DNA from 2 places in the Mesorhizobium sp. B2-3-14 genome. Region 1 is predicted to be linked to the other one. Evidence: predicted binding sites of a transcription regulator. Region 1 holds the regulator's gene; the other holds the start of a gene.

What was found. The regulator PhoB, encoded in region 1, activates phosphate uptake and scavenging genes when phosphate is short. The targets are predictions, from matches to a motif close to TGTCATNNANCTGTCAT.
Positions count from the first base shown of each region.
Region 2: FJ950_RS13070 (toxic anion resistance protein) is a predicted target of PhoB. The motif match lies at 3,637-3,653, and genes of this name have one in related genera.

Region 1 covers NZ_VFVP01000003.1:323,652-329,871, forward strand. The annotation lists gene pstC (phosphate ABC transporter permease subunit PstC) at 1-632, shown strand, start outside; gene pstA (phosphate ABC transporter permease PstA) at 636-1,487, shown strand; gene pstB (phosphate ABC transporter ATP-binding protein PstB) at 1,484-2,287, shown strand; gene phoU (phosphate signaling complex protein PhoU) at 2,313-3,020, shown strand; gene phoB (phosphate regulon transcriptional regulator PhoB) at 3,040-3,729, shown strand; gene FJ950_RS10465 (ROK family protein) at 3,732-4,967, opposite strand; gene xylF (D-xylose ABC transporter substrate-binding protein) at 5,233-6,220, shown strand, end outside.
Region 2 covers NZ_VFVP01000004.1:263,436-269,655, reverse strand. The annotation lists gene FJ950_RS13085 (hypothetical protein) at 1-305, opposite strand, end outside; gene FJ950_RS13080 (5-bromo-4-chloroindolyl phosphate hydrolysis family protein) at 305-922, opposite strand; gene FJ950_RS13075 (substrate-binding domain-containing protein) at 934-2,463, opposite strand; gene FJ950_RS13070 (toxic anion resistance protein) at 2,517-3,596, opposite strand; gene FJ950_RS13065 (TCR/Tet family MFS transporter) at 3,731-4,894, opposite strand; gene FJ950_RS13060 (TetR/AcrR family transcriptional regulator C-terminal domain-containing protein) at 5,007-5,627, shown strand; gene FJ950_RS13055 (alpha/beta hydrolase) at 5,655-6,220, opposite strand, start outside.

The DNA of each region.
Region 1 (6,220 bases):
TTCGGCGCCCGATCGGCATGGCGGTGGAACTGCTGGCCGGCATTCCTTCGATCATCTACGGTATCTGGGGCCTGTTCGTGCTGGCACCGTTCCTGCAGACGACAGTGCAACCTTTCATCATCAACGTGTTCCACGGCATTCCCGGCCTTAACAGCCTGTTCGCCGGGCCTCCTTATGGCATCGGCCTGCTGACCTCGGCGATGATCCTGGCCATCATGATCCTGCCTTTCATCACCTCGATCACCAAGGATGTGTTCGACACGGTGCCGCCGGTGCTGAAGGAGTCCGCCTACGGCATTGGCTGCACGACCTGGGAGGTAACACGCCGGGTCGTCGTCCCCTACACCCGCATCGGCATCATGGGCGGCGTCATGCTTGCGCTCGGCCGTGCACTCGGTGAAACCATGGCGGTCACCTTCGTCATCGGCAACGCCCACCGGATCAGCGCCTCGCTGTTCGCGCCGGCAACGACGATCTCGGCAACCATCGCCAACGAATTCACCGAAGCCGTCGGCGATCTCTACACCTCCTCGTTGGTGGCGCTCGGTCTGATCCTGTTCGTCATCACCTTCCTCATCCTTGCCATCGCCCGCTACATGCTGATGCGCATCGATGCCCGTACCGGAGTCTGACCGATGTCGACAGCCGCATCGCTTCACCAGAGCCGCAAGCGCAAGAACGGTGTGATGATGACGCTCTGCGTCATCGCCGCCGGCATCGGCCTTGCCTGGCTGGCACTGATCCTCGGCGCGCTGCTCTATAAGGGCCTGTCGGGCGTTTCGCTCTCAGTGTTCACGGAAATGACCCCGCCGCCCGGTGATGCCGGTGGCCTGCTCAACGCCATCTACGGCAGCATCGTGATGACCATTATCGGCATCGTCGTCGGCACGCCGATCGGCGTGCTGGCCGGCACCTACATGGCCGAATATGGCCGCTTTTCGAAGCTCACCACCGTGGTGCGCTTTATCAACGACATCCTGCTGTCGGCGCCCTCAATCATCATCGGCCTGTTCGTCTACGAATTGATGGTGCGGCCGATGGGGCATTTCTCGGCCATCGCCGGTGCCGTGGCACTGGCCATCCTGGTCATTCCCGTCGTGGTGCGTACCACCGAGGACATGCTCAACCTTGTGCCGAACGCTTTGCGCGAGGCCGGCACGGCGATTGGCGCGCCGCGCTGGGTGGTGATTCGTTCGGTGGCCTACCGCGCGGCGATGTCCGGCATCGTCACCGGCATATTGCTGGCCATTGCCCGCATTTCCGGCGAGACGGCGCCGCTACTCTTCACAGCGCTCAACAACCAGTTCTGGTCGAGCAATCTCAATGCGCCGATGGCCAGCCTGCCGGTGACCATCTTCCAGTTCGCTCTCAGCCCTTACGAGGAGTGGCAGCAACTGGCGTGGACCGGCGCACTCATAATCACATTGACGGTTCTCGCGCTCAGCATCTTTGCGCGCAGCCTGACCGGACGCAGAGAGGACAAATGAGCCAGATGTTGTCTCCAGACATGACGATTGCGACAGAGGCAGCCGCCAAGGCGAAGATCGAGGTCAAGAACCTCAATTTCTACTACGGCCAGTCGAAGGCGCTGAAAGACATCACCTTGTCGCTGCCCGAGCGCAGCGTGACGGCCTTCATCGGACCGTCGGGTTGCGGAAAGTCGACGCTGCTGCGCGTCTTCAACCGCATCTACGAGCTCTACCCCAAGCAGACCGCCGAGGGTCAGGTGCTGCTCGACGGCCAGAACGTTCTCGACCGCTCGCAGGACCTCAACCTGTTGCGCACCAAGATCGGCATGGTGTTCCAGAAGCCGACGCCGTTCCCGATGTCGATCTATGAGAATATCGCGTTCGGCGTCCGGCTCTATGAGAAGATCGGCAAGGCCGAGATGGACGGCCGTGTCGAGCAGGCGTTGAAACGCGCCGCGCTGTGGAACGAGGTCAAGGACAAGCTCAATGCCAGCGGCCTCAGCCTGTCGGGCGGCCAGCAGCAGCGGCTTTGCATCGCCCGCACCGTGGCGGTCAAGCCGGAGGTCATCCTGCTCGACGAACCGGCCTCGGCGCTCGACCCATTGTCGACCGCCAAGATCGAGGAATTGATCGACGAGTTGCAGGCCGACTACACGATCGTCATCGTCACCCACAACATGCAGCAGGCCGCGCGCGTGTCGAAGCAGACGGCTTTCATGTATCTGGGCGAGCTGGTCGAATTCGACAAAACCGAGAAAATCTTCACGTCGCCTCGCGAGAAGCGCACGCAGGACTACATCACCGGCCGCTTCGGCTGATCTCACGCATACGAGGACCAGGATCATGGCCGAACACACAGTCGCAGCCTTCGACGAGGATCTCGGACAGATCAGCAGGCTGATCAGCGACATGGGCGATCTCGCCGGCACGATGGTCGGCGGCGCCACCAAGGCGCTGCTGAATTCCGACAACGCGCTGGCACAGCGCGTGGTCTCCGACGACGCCATCATGGACGCGCGCCAGCGCGAACTCGATGATCGCGCCATCACCCTGATCGCCAAGCGCCAGCCGATGGCCGACGATCTGCGTCATGTCGTCGGCTCGATCCGCATGGCGGGCGATCTCGAACGCATCGGCGACCTTGCCAAGAACATCGCCAAGCGCGTCGGCTCGGTCGGCCTCACCGCCACGCCGCGCGACCTGTCGCATTCCATCGACTCCATGGCGCAGCTGGTGCTGATCCAGGTGCAGGGCGTCGTCGAGGAATATGCGGCCGGCGATGCCGCCGCCCTCGCCAAGCTCAGGAATGACGACGAACGCATCGACGTCAAATACACTTCGGTCTTCCGCGAACTCCTGACCTACATGATGGAGGATCCCCGCAACATCACGGCTTGCACGCATCTTTTGTTCTGCGCCAAGAATCTCGAACGCATCGGCGACCATGTGACCAACATCGCCGAGAATGCGTATTATGTGCTGACCGGCACGCAACTGCCCGCCAACCGTCCGAAGCAGGACGAGACGGCGATGTCGGTGCCGGCGGCTTGACGGCAGGGATGATCGATCGATGATCGCGCCACGCATCATGGTGGTGGAGGACGAGGAGCCGCTGGGCGTGCTCCTCCGCTACAACCTGGAGTCCGAGGGTTACCAGGTCGAGGTGGTGACACGCGGCGACGAAGCCGAGATACGCCTCCAGGAAAACGTGCCCGACCTCCTGGTGCTCGACTGGATGGTGCCGGCGGTTTCCGGCATCGAACTCTGTCGGCGCCTGCGCATGCGGCCCGAGACGGAGCGATTGCCGATCATCATGCTGACGGCGCGCGGCGAGGAGAGCGACCGCGTGCGCGGCCTCTCGACCGGCGCCGACGACTATCTGGTCAAGCCGTTCTCGACGCCGGAATTCATGGCCCGGGTCAAGGCGCTGCTGCGCCGCGCCAAGCCGGAAGTGCTGTCCAGCGTGCTCAAGGTCGGTGACATCGTGCTCGACCGCGAATCGCACCGGGTCTATCGCAAGAAGAGCGAGATCCGGCTCGGACCGACCGAGTTCCGGCTGCTCGAATTCATGATGCGCCATCCCGGCCGCGTGTTCTCGCGCAGCCAGTTGCTCGACAATGTCTGGGGCGAGACGATCTACATCGACGAGCGCACCGTGGATGTGCATGTCGGCCGCCTGCGCAAGGCGGTCAACAATGGCCGCATGCCCGATGTGATACGCACCATCCGTGGCGCGGGCTACGCAATCCGCGAGGATTGAGATCAGGCCACGTTCTTGCCGGATCTCACCTGCACGCCCGGCGCGAAGATCTCCTGGTCGACGAAGGTGAGCGCGCGCATGGCGCAGCCCTCGCGGATCAGCGGCAATTCGTTCGGCTCTGTATCGAAGGAAATCGACGTCGAATGCTGGCCGCCGGCGGTCTGGGCGATGGCCTCACGCAAGGCCGGCTCGATCAGATCGAAGGCGGCGGCGCTGACGCCGACCATCGCAACCGGCGCCGGATCGATCAGCGCGAACAAGCTGCCAAGGCCATAGCCCAGCGCCTCGCCGGCCTTGCGATAGGCCTCGCGCTCCGGTCCGTCTCTTTCGCGCGCCGTGGCCGCCAATGCGCGCATGTCGGCGTCGCTGACGTCGACCGGTTTGGCGTCCTCACCCATCTGTCCTGCATTACGCCAGATGGCATAGTTGCCGGCATAGGCCTCGACGCAGCCGCGCCGCCCGCAGCGGCAGAGCGCGCCGCCGGGGCGATGGATCATGTGGCCGAACTCGCCGCCTGAGGAATGGGTGCCGGTGAACAGCTCGCCCTTCAGCACCAGGCCCATGCCGATGCCGTGCGAGAGCAGGATGGCGATGAAGTCGTCGCGGTAGCGCTCGGGGTCGCGCCAGCGCAGCGCCACAGCCATCATGTTGCAGTCGTTCTCCATGGTGGCGGGGATGCCGAATTCGGCTTCGAGTATATCGGCGAAGGCAATGTCCGTCTGCGGCGTGATCGGCGACCACAGCATGGCGCGCGCCTCGGTGTCGGTGATGCCCTGGATCGCCAGCGCGATGCGGGCAATGCTGGCGACATCGAGGTCGGGATCCTCGAGGCGGCGCCGGACGATGGCCACGCATTCGCCGATCAGCGCCTCGCGCGACATGGTCAGCGTGTCCAGCCGGCGCTGCTCCTCCGATATCACCTGGCCGGCGTAGTCGATGACGGCGACGGAGAGGAAATTCAGCGACAGCACCACGGTCATGACCGTCGCGGCCTCGGGGTTGAGACAAAGGCCCACCTGCGGCCGGCCGCGTTTCAGTGAGCCGGCCTCGTTCGGCTTGCCTTCGCTCAGGATACCTTCGCCGATCAGGTCGGCTGATATCGCCGATATGGTCGAGTGGCTCAGGGCGGTGGTGGCGGCGATCTCAGTGCGCGAGGGCTGGCCACCCCGGCGCACGGCTCCAATCACCATTGCGCGGTTGCGCCGGCGCAGATCGTCGTGGCGGATTCCGACCGACATGATTTCCCTCCCCGTCGCCGCGGTTCTTGACGCCCCCTCGAACACCTCCGGCACGGGTCGAATACTGGCAGAAGCGGCTGGGGCTGTCATTTATTTATTGCGGGGCTCGAAAAAAGGCTTCCGGCACCTCAAAATCCGTCAGAATCGATGTTGACAGTGTTCCGGCGATGGACCAGTGTTTTTTCGAGGCTCGAAAAAATTAGGGCCTTTGTGCCGGCCTTAGGGCCAGTTTGGTCGCGCCACACGCGGGCGCAGGGAGGATATCATGAAGAGATTCACAGTCGCCATTCTGGCGGGTGTCGCCATGTCGCTGACGCTGGCGTCGGTCGCGCAGGCAAAGGACAAGGTCATCGGCGTGTCGTGGTCCAACTTCCAGGAGGAGCGCTGGAAGACCGACGAGGCGGCCATGAAGAAGGCGATCGAGGCCGCGGGCGACAAGTACATTTCCGCCGATGCGCAGTCCAATCCCGGCAAGCAGCTGACCGATGTCGAGAGCCTGATTTCGCAGGGTGCCAATTCGCTGATCATCCTGGCGCAGGACGCGTCGGCCATCGGCCCGGCGGTACAGAAGGCGCTCGACGAGGGCATTCCGGTCGTCGGCTATGACCGCCTGATCGAGAACAAGGACGTCTTCTACCTGACCTTCGACAACAAGGAAGTTGGCCGCATGCAGGCCCGCGAAGTGTTCAAGGTGAAGCCTGAGGGCAATTACGTCTTCATCAAGGGCTCCGGCGCCGATCCGAATGCCGACTTCCTGTTCTCGGGCTCGATGGAATTGCTGAAGGCGGCCATAGACAGCGGCAAGATCAAGAATGTCGGCGAAGCCTATACGGACGGCTGGCTGCCCGCCAACGCCCAGAAGAACATGGAACAGTTCCTCACCGCCAACGACAACAAGGTGGACGCCGTGGTCGCCGCCAATGACGGCACCGCCGGCGGCGTCGTCGCGGCGCTGACGGCGCAGGGGCTCGCCGGCACCGTGCCGGTCTCCGGCCAGGACGGCGACCACGCCGCGCTCAACCGCATCGCGCTCGGCACCCAGACCGTGTCGGTGTGGAAGGACGCGCGCGAACTCGGCAAGAACGCCGCCGAGATCGCCTCGCAACTCGCCGACGGCAAGAAGATGACCGACATCGCCGGCGTGAAGGACTTCACGACGCCTGGCGGCAACACCGTCAAGTCGCTGTTCCTGACCCCGGTGGCCATCACCAAGGACAATCTCAACCTCGTCATCGACGCCGGCTGGATCAAGA
Region 2 (6,220 bases), on a different contig from region 1:
ACCATGATCGAGGAAGAGGGCCACAGGAATTGCGGTTTTTGGGTGAGCAATGCCGGCTCGCGCACCATCTCCACGGAACCGGCGACACGCGCATCGAGTTCCAGCCCGTAGCCGCCAAGCGCATGCACGACGTCCGGATCGGCCAGGAATGCCTGCTTCTCGCCGCCGATGAAGCCGAACAGATGCGCTTTGTTGCCAAGATAGCCACGGAACTCGGGACGATCCTTCAGCGTCAAATAGCCGCCGGTGCCGGCAGCGGCGGCACCCAGCAGACCCAGTCCGAAAGCGCGGCGCGAAATGGCCATCAGCGTCCGATATCCTCTTTCAACGACTCCTGAATGAGTCGCAGGTCGACGTCGAGCGTGCCGAGTTCGCTGTCGGCCAGGCTGTCGGCATAATGCACGAAGGCGTCCTGAAGCTTGGTGATGACGGCGCCGACATTGGCGAGCCGGACCTTGCTGGGTGCACGTCGGTTCGCCAGCGTCGCGTAGCCTTCCGCCACTTCCGCCGCCTGCGGCACGTAGTAGGTGAGGAAACGCCGCACCGAGGGCGCGGTTTCCGGCTTCGTCTCGACTTTGGAAATCACGTCGGCGGCGATGTCGGACAGGTTCTTCACCTTGGCTTTCATGTCCTTGTCGGCGATCGAACCGGCCGTTGCCGACAGCCGGTCCGCGGCTGGCTGCGCTTGCGCCAGGAGTTCGCGGGCGAAGGCCACTTTGCTGCCGCTGAGGGTGCTGAGGTCGAGCCCTTCGAAAAGCTGTCGCGGCGCCAGCACGAACACCAGTCCGGCAAAGACGAGGGCCGCGATGATGGCCGACACCAGGAACGGGAACTGGGTCAGAAAACCCAAGCCGACAAGCAGCACCGCAGATATCCCGCCCGCCGCGATCCAGTTCCAGTCATTGCCGAACAAGCCACGCATCCCGGCAGGCTCTAATTGTAGCCGCGCGCGGCGCGGAAGGCGCCGGCCAGATCGCCGCTGCCATCGAAGACCCGTGCCGACGTCGCCTTGGCGAGACTGTCGAGCTGGCTCTTGTCGGCGTCGCCGAAGGTGACGCCGAAGACCGGCACGCGCACGGCGGCGTTGCGCCAGTCAGCGAGAAACAGGTCCGCGCCGCCATCGGTGCGGCCATCGGTCATGATGACGATGGCCGGGAGGTATTTCGAAAGATCCGCCGTGGCAACGATCTTCTGCAGGGCCTGGTCGGCACAGGCATACATATCGGTGCCGCCGCCGGCGCGTTGCTGGGCAACGTCCGCCAGCAGCTCGCTCTGGCCCGCCGAGTCGCCTTTCGCCTCGAATGTGTCGCGCACGACGGCGTCGAAAGGCAGCACGAAGATGTGGTCGGACGGCGTCCATTGCACCAGCACCTCGCTTGCCTTTTCCGGCGTGAACAGGAATTGGGCGGCGGCCTGCAACTGTTTCTCGCCCTGGTCTTCCATCGAGCCGGAAAAATCGAAGCACAGCGCCGTCAGCGAAGGCTTGCGCAAGGCCTCCTGGTAGAGGTCGAGCGCCTTGCGGATCACGGCCGGCTCCGGCATGCGGATCGACGTCACCAGCTTGCCGGGATCAAAATTCCAATCCGGCTCGGCGGCGGCCTGGATGGCCGCGCCGCCGAGCGGCAGCCGCCGACCGGTATCGGCGATGCGTTTGCGTGCCGCGTCCGACTGCAGATAGGCGAGAAGGTCGGTGAAGAATTTTTCGACATCGGCTCCGCGTCCATGATCGATGAAACCCAGCGGCGAGTCGCCGACAGCGACGCCGTCGGCCGGATAGATGGCATAGAGCGGCTCGTTGCCCATCTGCTTGAGTTTGTCGTTGGTCTCCTTCAGCGTCGCCTCGTAGTTCCACATCGCGTCGTAGACGGTGCCCTTGCCGGCGCTGTCGACGTAAAGATCGGCGAGCCAGCCCGACGAACCGGACGAACGCTCGACGCCTTGCAGCAAGGCACTTACTGTGTCGTGCACGGCGGGATTGTCGAGGTCGCCCGGCTCGATCACCTGCTTGCCGCCGAGCGCGCTGGACAGCATGGCGAGATAGGCGCTGGCGCCCGAATTGGACTGCGTCGCCGACGTCATCAGGAATTTCAGCTTGCCGTCCTTCACCGCGGCCAGGATGTCCTTCATGAAGACCGGCTTGCCGACCAAGCCGAGTTCGGTGGCCTTGGATTTGCGCACGCCCAGAATGACCGGCATCTGCGCGATCGACGTCAGGTTGCGCACCTTGCGGCCGCTGTCGAACAGGTCGACCCAGACGCTGGAGGCCGGCCAAACCGCATCCTTGTCGAGGCCGCCAGGCTTTTGCAGTCCGAGCCCGATGTCGAGCGAGCCTTGATAGGAAATGGTGCAGGTCGCGCCTTGCTTGGCGCAGAATTCCTGGACGATCGGCTCCAGCACCGTATTCTCGGAGCCGGAGACGATCGAGAATTTGACTTGGCTGGAATTGCAGGCCGTCAAAAACATCGCGAAGGCGAGCAGCAGAACGGACGTCAGCGTCTTCGGCATGGCGGTTCCGATCAGGACTGGGTCAGCGCTTTCTTCAAGTCGATCGTCATCTGGTCCATCTGTTTTTCGGCGTCGGCCCGCTTCTGGCGGCCCTCCTGCTGGACTTTCAGCACACCTTGTACCGTGTCGATGAGATCGCGATTGGCCTGCGCCAGCGTCTCGACGTCGACGATGCCGCGCTGCGCCTGTTCCTCGACCGAAATCGCCTGGTCCTTCATCATTTTCGACGTTTGGCGGATCATCTCGTTGGTTGCGTCGGTCACGGTCTTTTGCAGTTCGAGCGCCGACTTCTGGTTGGTCAGCCCAAGCAGGATGACCATCTTCTGCTTCCATGCCGGCACGGTCAGCGCCGAGGTTGCTTGCAAATTCTCGATCAGTGTCTCGTCGCCCGACTGGACGATGCGGATCTGCGGCAGTTGCTGGATGCCGAGCTGGCGCGCCTGCACCAGGTAGAAGATCCGCTTTTCCAGGCGGTCGAGCGCCTGCACGGCGTCCTGATAGGTTTGCGCCTCCAGCGTGCCTCCAGTGTCGCCGCTAGCGGTATCCGCCGCGGCCTTCAGCTTCGGCAACTCGTTGGCGCGGTAGTCATCGACGAATTTCTTGCCGGCCTGCACATAGGCATCGAGCTTGAGGATGGAGCCCTTGGTCTGCTCATGGAGGTCGTCGAGCACGGCAATGTCGCGCCGCAGCGTGTCCTTGTGACGGTCGAGTTCGAGGCCGATGCGATCGATCTGTCCCGCCACGTCCTCGTATTTCTCCTTGAAGCGCTCGAGCCGCGCCTTGAACGAGGAGAACAGGCCGCTGAGGAAACCCTGGTCCTTGAGCGAGGCCGGATCGAGATTCTTGGCCTTCATGATGATGTCGGTCAGGAGATCGCCGGTGTCGCCGAGGTCCCGGTTGCGCAACTGGGACAATATCTTGTCGGCATAGTCGCTGACTGCCTGCTGGGCACGGTCGCCATAGACAGAAATGCCGGCACGGTCTCTGACGTCGATCGTGCTTTCGATTCTGGCGATGTCGGACGGATCGGCTACGATTGCCGGCAATGTCGAAGTGTCGTCGAGCAGAGTGATGCTGTTCTTGTCGGCCATGCAGACTTCCCCTCGGTAACAGCATCTCGATAGGTAATCTGTGACAGTGATATGTCGCCGCTGTGGAAAACGGTAGTCCGAGGCCGTTTTCGGCGGTGAACAGTGCCGTCTTCCGGCCTAGCGTCAAGAAATATCTATTCGGCGGCCTCCCGCACGGCTGGAGATGACCCGGTTCGCAGGAGCAATGGCAGGCACAGCACATAAAGCGCCGCCCCCGCGATCCAGACTGTGCCGGGAAAGACGGTGCGCGTGCGGAAATAGAGCATGGCGATGATGAAGGGTCCGAACACCGAGACCAGGCTGGTCATGCTGGTGAGCACGCCCTGCAGCCGTCCCTGATGGTCGGCGCCGACGCGTGAGGTCAACAGCGACTGCAATGCCGGAGCTCCGATCCCGCCGAGACAGAACAGCGGCAGCAGGGCGAAGGCCATCCAGCCCTGCCAGGCCAGCGCTATCGATATATAGGCCGTGCTGTCGGCGAGGATGGCGATGATCAGCGCTGCTTTCTCGCCCCAGCGCTCGGTGATCGGCCCGGCAACAAAACCCTGGGCTCCAGCATGGAAGAGCCCGAACAGCGCCAACGAGATGCCGACGGTGAACAGGTCCCAAGCGAATTTGCCTTGGACATAGAGCACCCAGATGGTGCCGCCGACTTCGCCGACCAGGGCAAGAACGGCGAAGGCACCAAGCAGCGGCAAAAGGGCCGGGAAAGTCAGCGCCCAACGCAACGGCGCCAGCGGGTTGAAAGACGGCATTTCGCTTGCGCCGCCCGCGCGCTTCGGTTCCGGCAGCAGGAAGAAAGCCAGTACCAGGTTGATCCCGTTGAGTGCTGCCGCAACCAGGAAGGGCGTGCGTAGCCAAACGTCACCAAGCAGGCCACCGAGCGCCGGACCGGCTATGAAGCCGACGCCAAAGGCGGCGTTGAGATGGCCAAAACCCCGAGCACGACGATCCTGGCTGCTGATATCTGCCATGTAGGCGGAAGCTACCGCCATGCTGGCGCCGGTGACGCCCGCGATCAGCCGGCCAACGAACAGCAGCGGCAGTGTTGGCGCGAAGGCCATGAACAGATAGTCCGCCATCGATCCCGTGAGCGAGACGAGCAAGACCGGCCGACGGCCGTAGCGGTCGGACAGGGCGCCGAGCAGCGGCGAAAAAAGCACCTGCATGGCGGCGTAGGCCGACAGGAAGGCGCCAAAAATCCAGCCGATATCGTCGACATGGCCGACCGTGCGCAGCAAGCCCGGCAGCACCGGCATCATCAGCCCGACGCCCACGGCGTCCAGTGCCATCGCCATCAGGACGACGAGATAAGCTCTTTTCACGATCGGACTCAGGAATTTATCGTTGATAAGGAAGGTTTATCACTGATAAATTCACGGCGCAAGCTGGAGGACCAGACGGATTCGCATGAAACTGGACAAGACGATGATCGTCGACGAAGCGCTAGGCTTGCTCAACGAGGTTGGCATCGATGCGCTGTCGACCCGCCTTTTGGCGCAGCGGCTCAAGGTGCAGCAGCCGGCACTCTACTGGCATTTCAGGAGCAAGCGCGCCTTGCTCGACGCGATGAACGAAGAGATCTTGCGGCGCGGCCATCGGCATCGAACACCACGGCTCGGCGAGACCTGGCAGGATTTCGTGCGCAAGAATGCCCGCAGCTTTCGCAGCGCCCTGATTGCCTATCGCGACGGCGCGCGTGTCCACGCCGGCACGGAAGCGGATCCGCAAGAGCTCGGGCACTTCGAGCGGCTGCTGGAATTCCTGGCGGGCGAGGGCATGGCGGCGATTCCAGCCATGGAATTGCTGATGACGGTCGGCCGCTACACGGTCGGCTGTGTCACAGAGGAGCAAGCCGAATATCCGTCAGGTCCGGGGCGTGGCGAAGCGCTGGATGCCGCGGCGCATGATCATCCGCTCTTGCGCGAAGCCTTGGTGCACTACCGTGCCGGCGGACACGAGGCGCTGTTTGAAAGCGGGCTCGCCCTGCTGATCGCCGGGGCAGAAGTTCGAATGGTGGCCGAACGCTGATTGGGCAGCGAGCGGTCGCAAAGGCGGTCAGCCTCCCTGTGCCGCTCCGGCCAGCCATCGCTCGACGATCGCGGCGTCCGGGTCGCCGATTTCGTGGCCTGATGGAACGATCCGGGCGTCGATCTCGCTACCGTGCCGGCTGAGCAGCGTCACCAGCGCCAACGCGAAAGGCCCGTAGGTCTCGTCCGCCGCCCCGGCAATGATCAGCGTCCGTGTGCCCATGAGGTCCGTTGAAGGCACCTTGTCGAGCACCGGCATTGGCCTCAGCAGCGCCGCGCTCCGGACAATGCCGGGATGGAGCAGCATCAGGCTCGAAACCAGATTGGCGCCGTTCGAATAGCCAATGAATGTCGCGTGGGCGAGATCGAGCCCATGGCGCGCGGCGACTTCGCTTGCGAATGCCGCGAAGGCGGCGGTTTCGACACGGATGCTTTGCTGGCCGAAGCGCGTCGGCGTGATTCGCTCGAACCAGCGAAAACCGTCCTCCTGCGGGATGCGGCCCCGTACCGCGATCAGGGGGGCGTCGGGCGCGATGCGCCTCGCCAGCGGCACCATGCTTGTCTCGTCGACACCCGATCCATGCAGCAGGAACA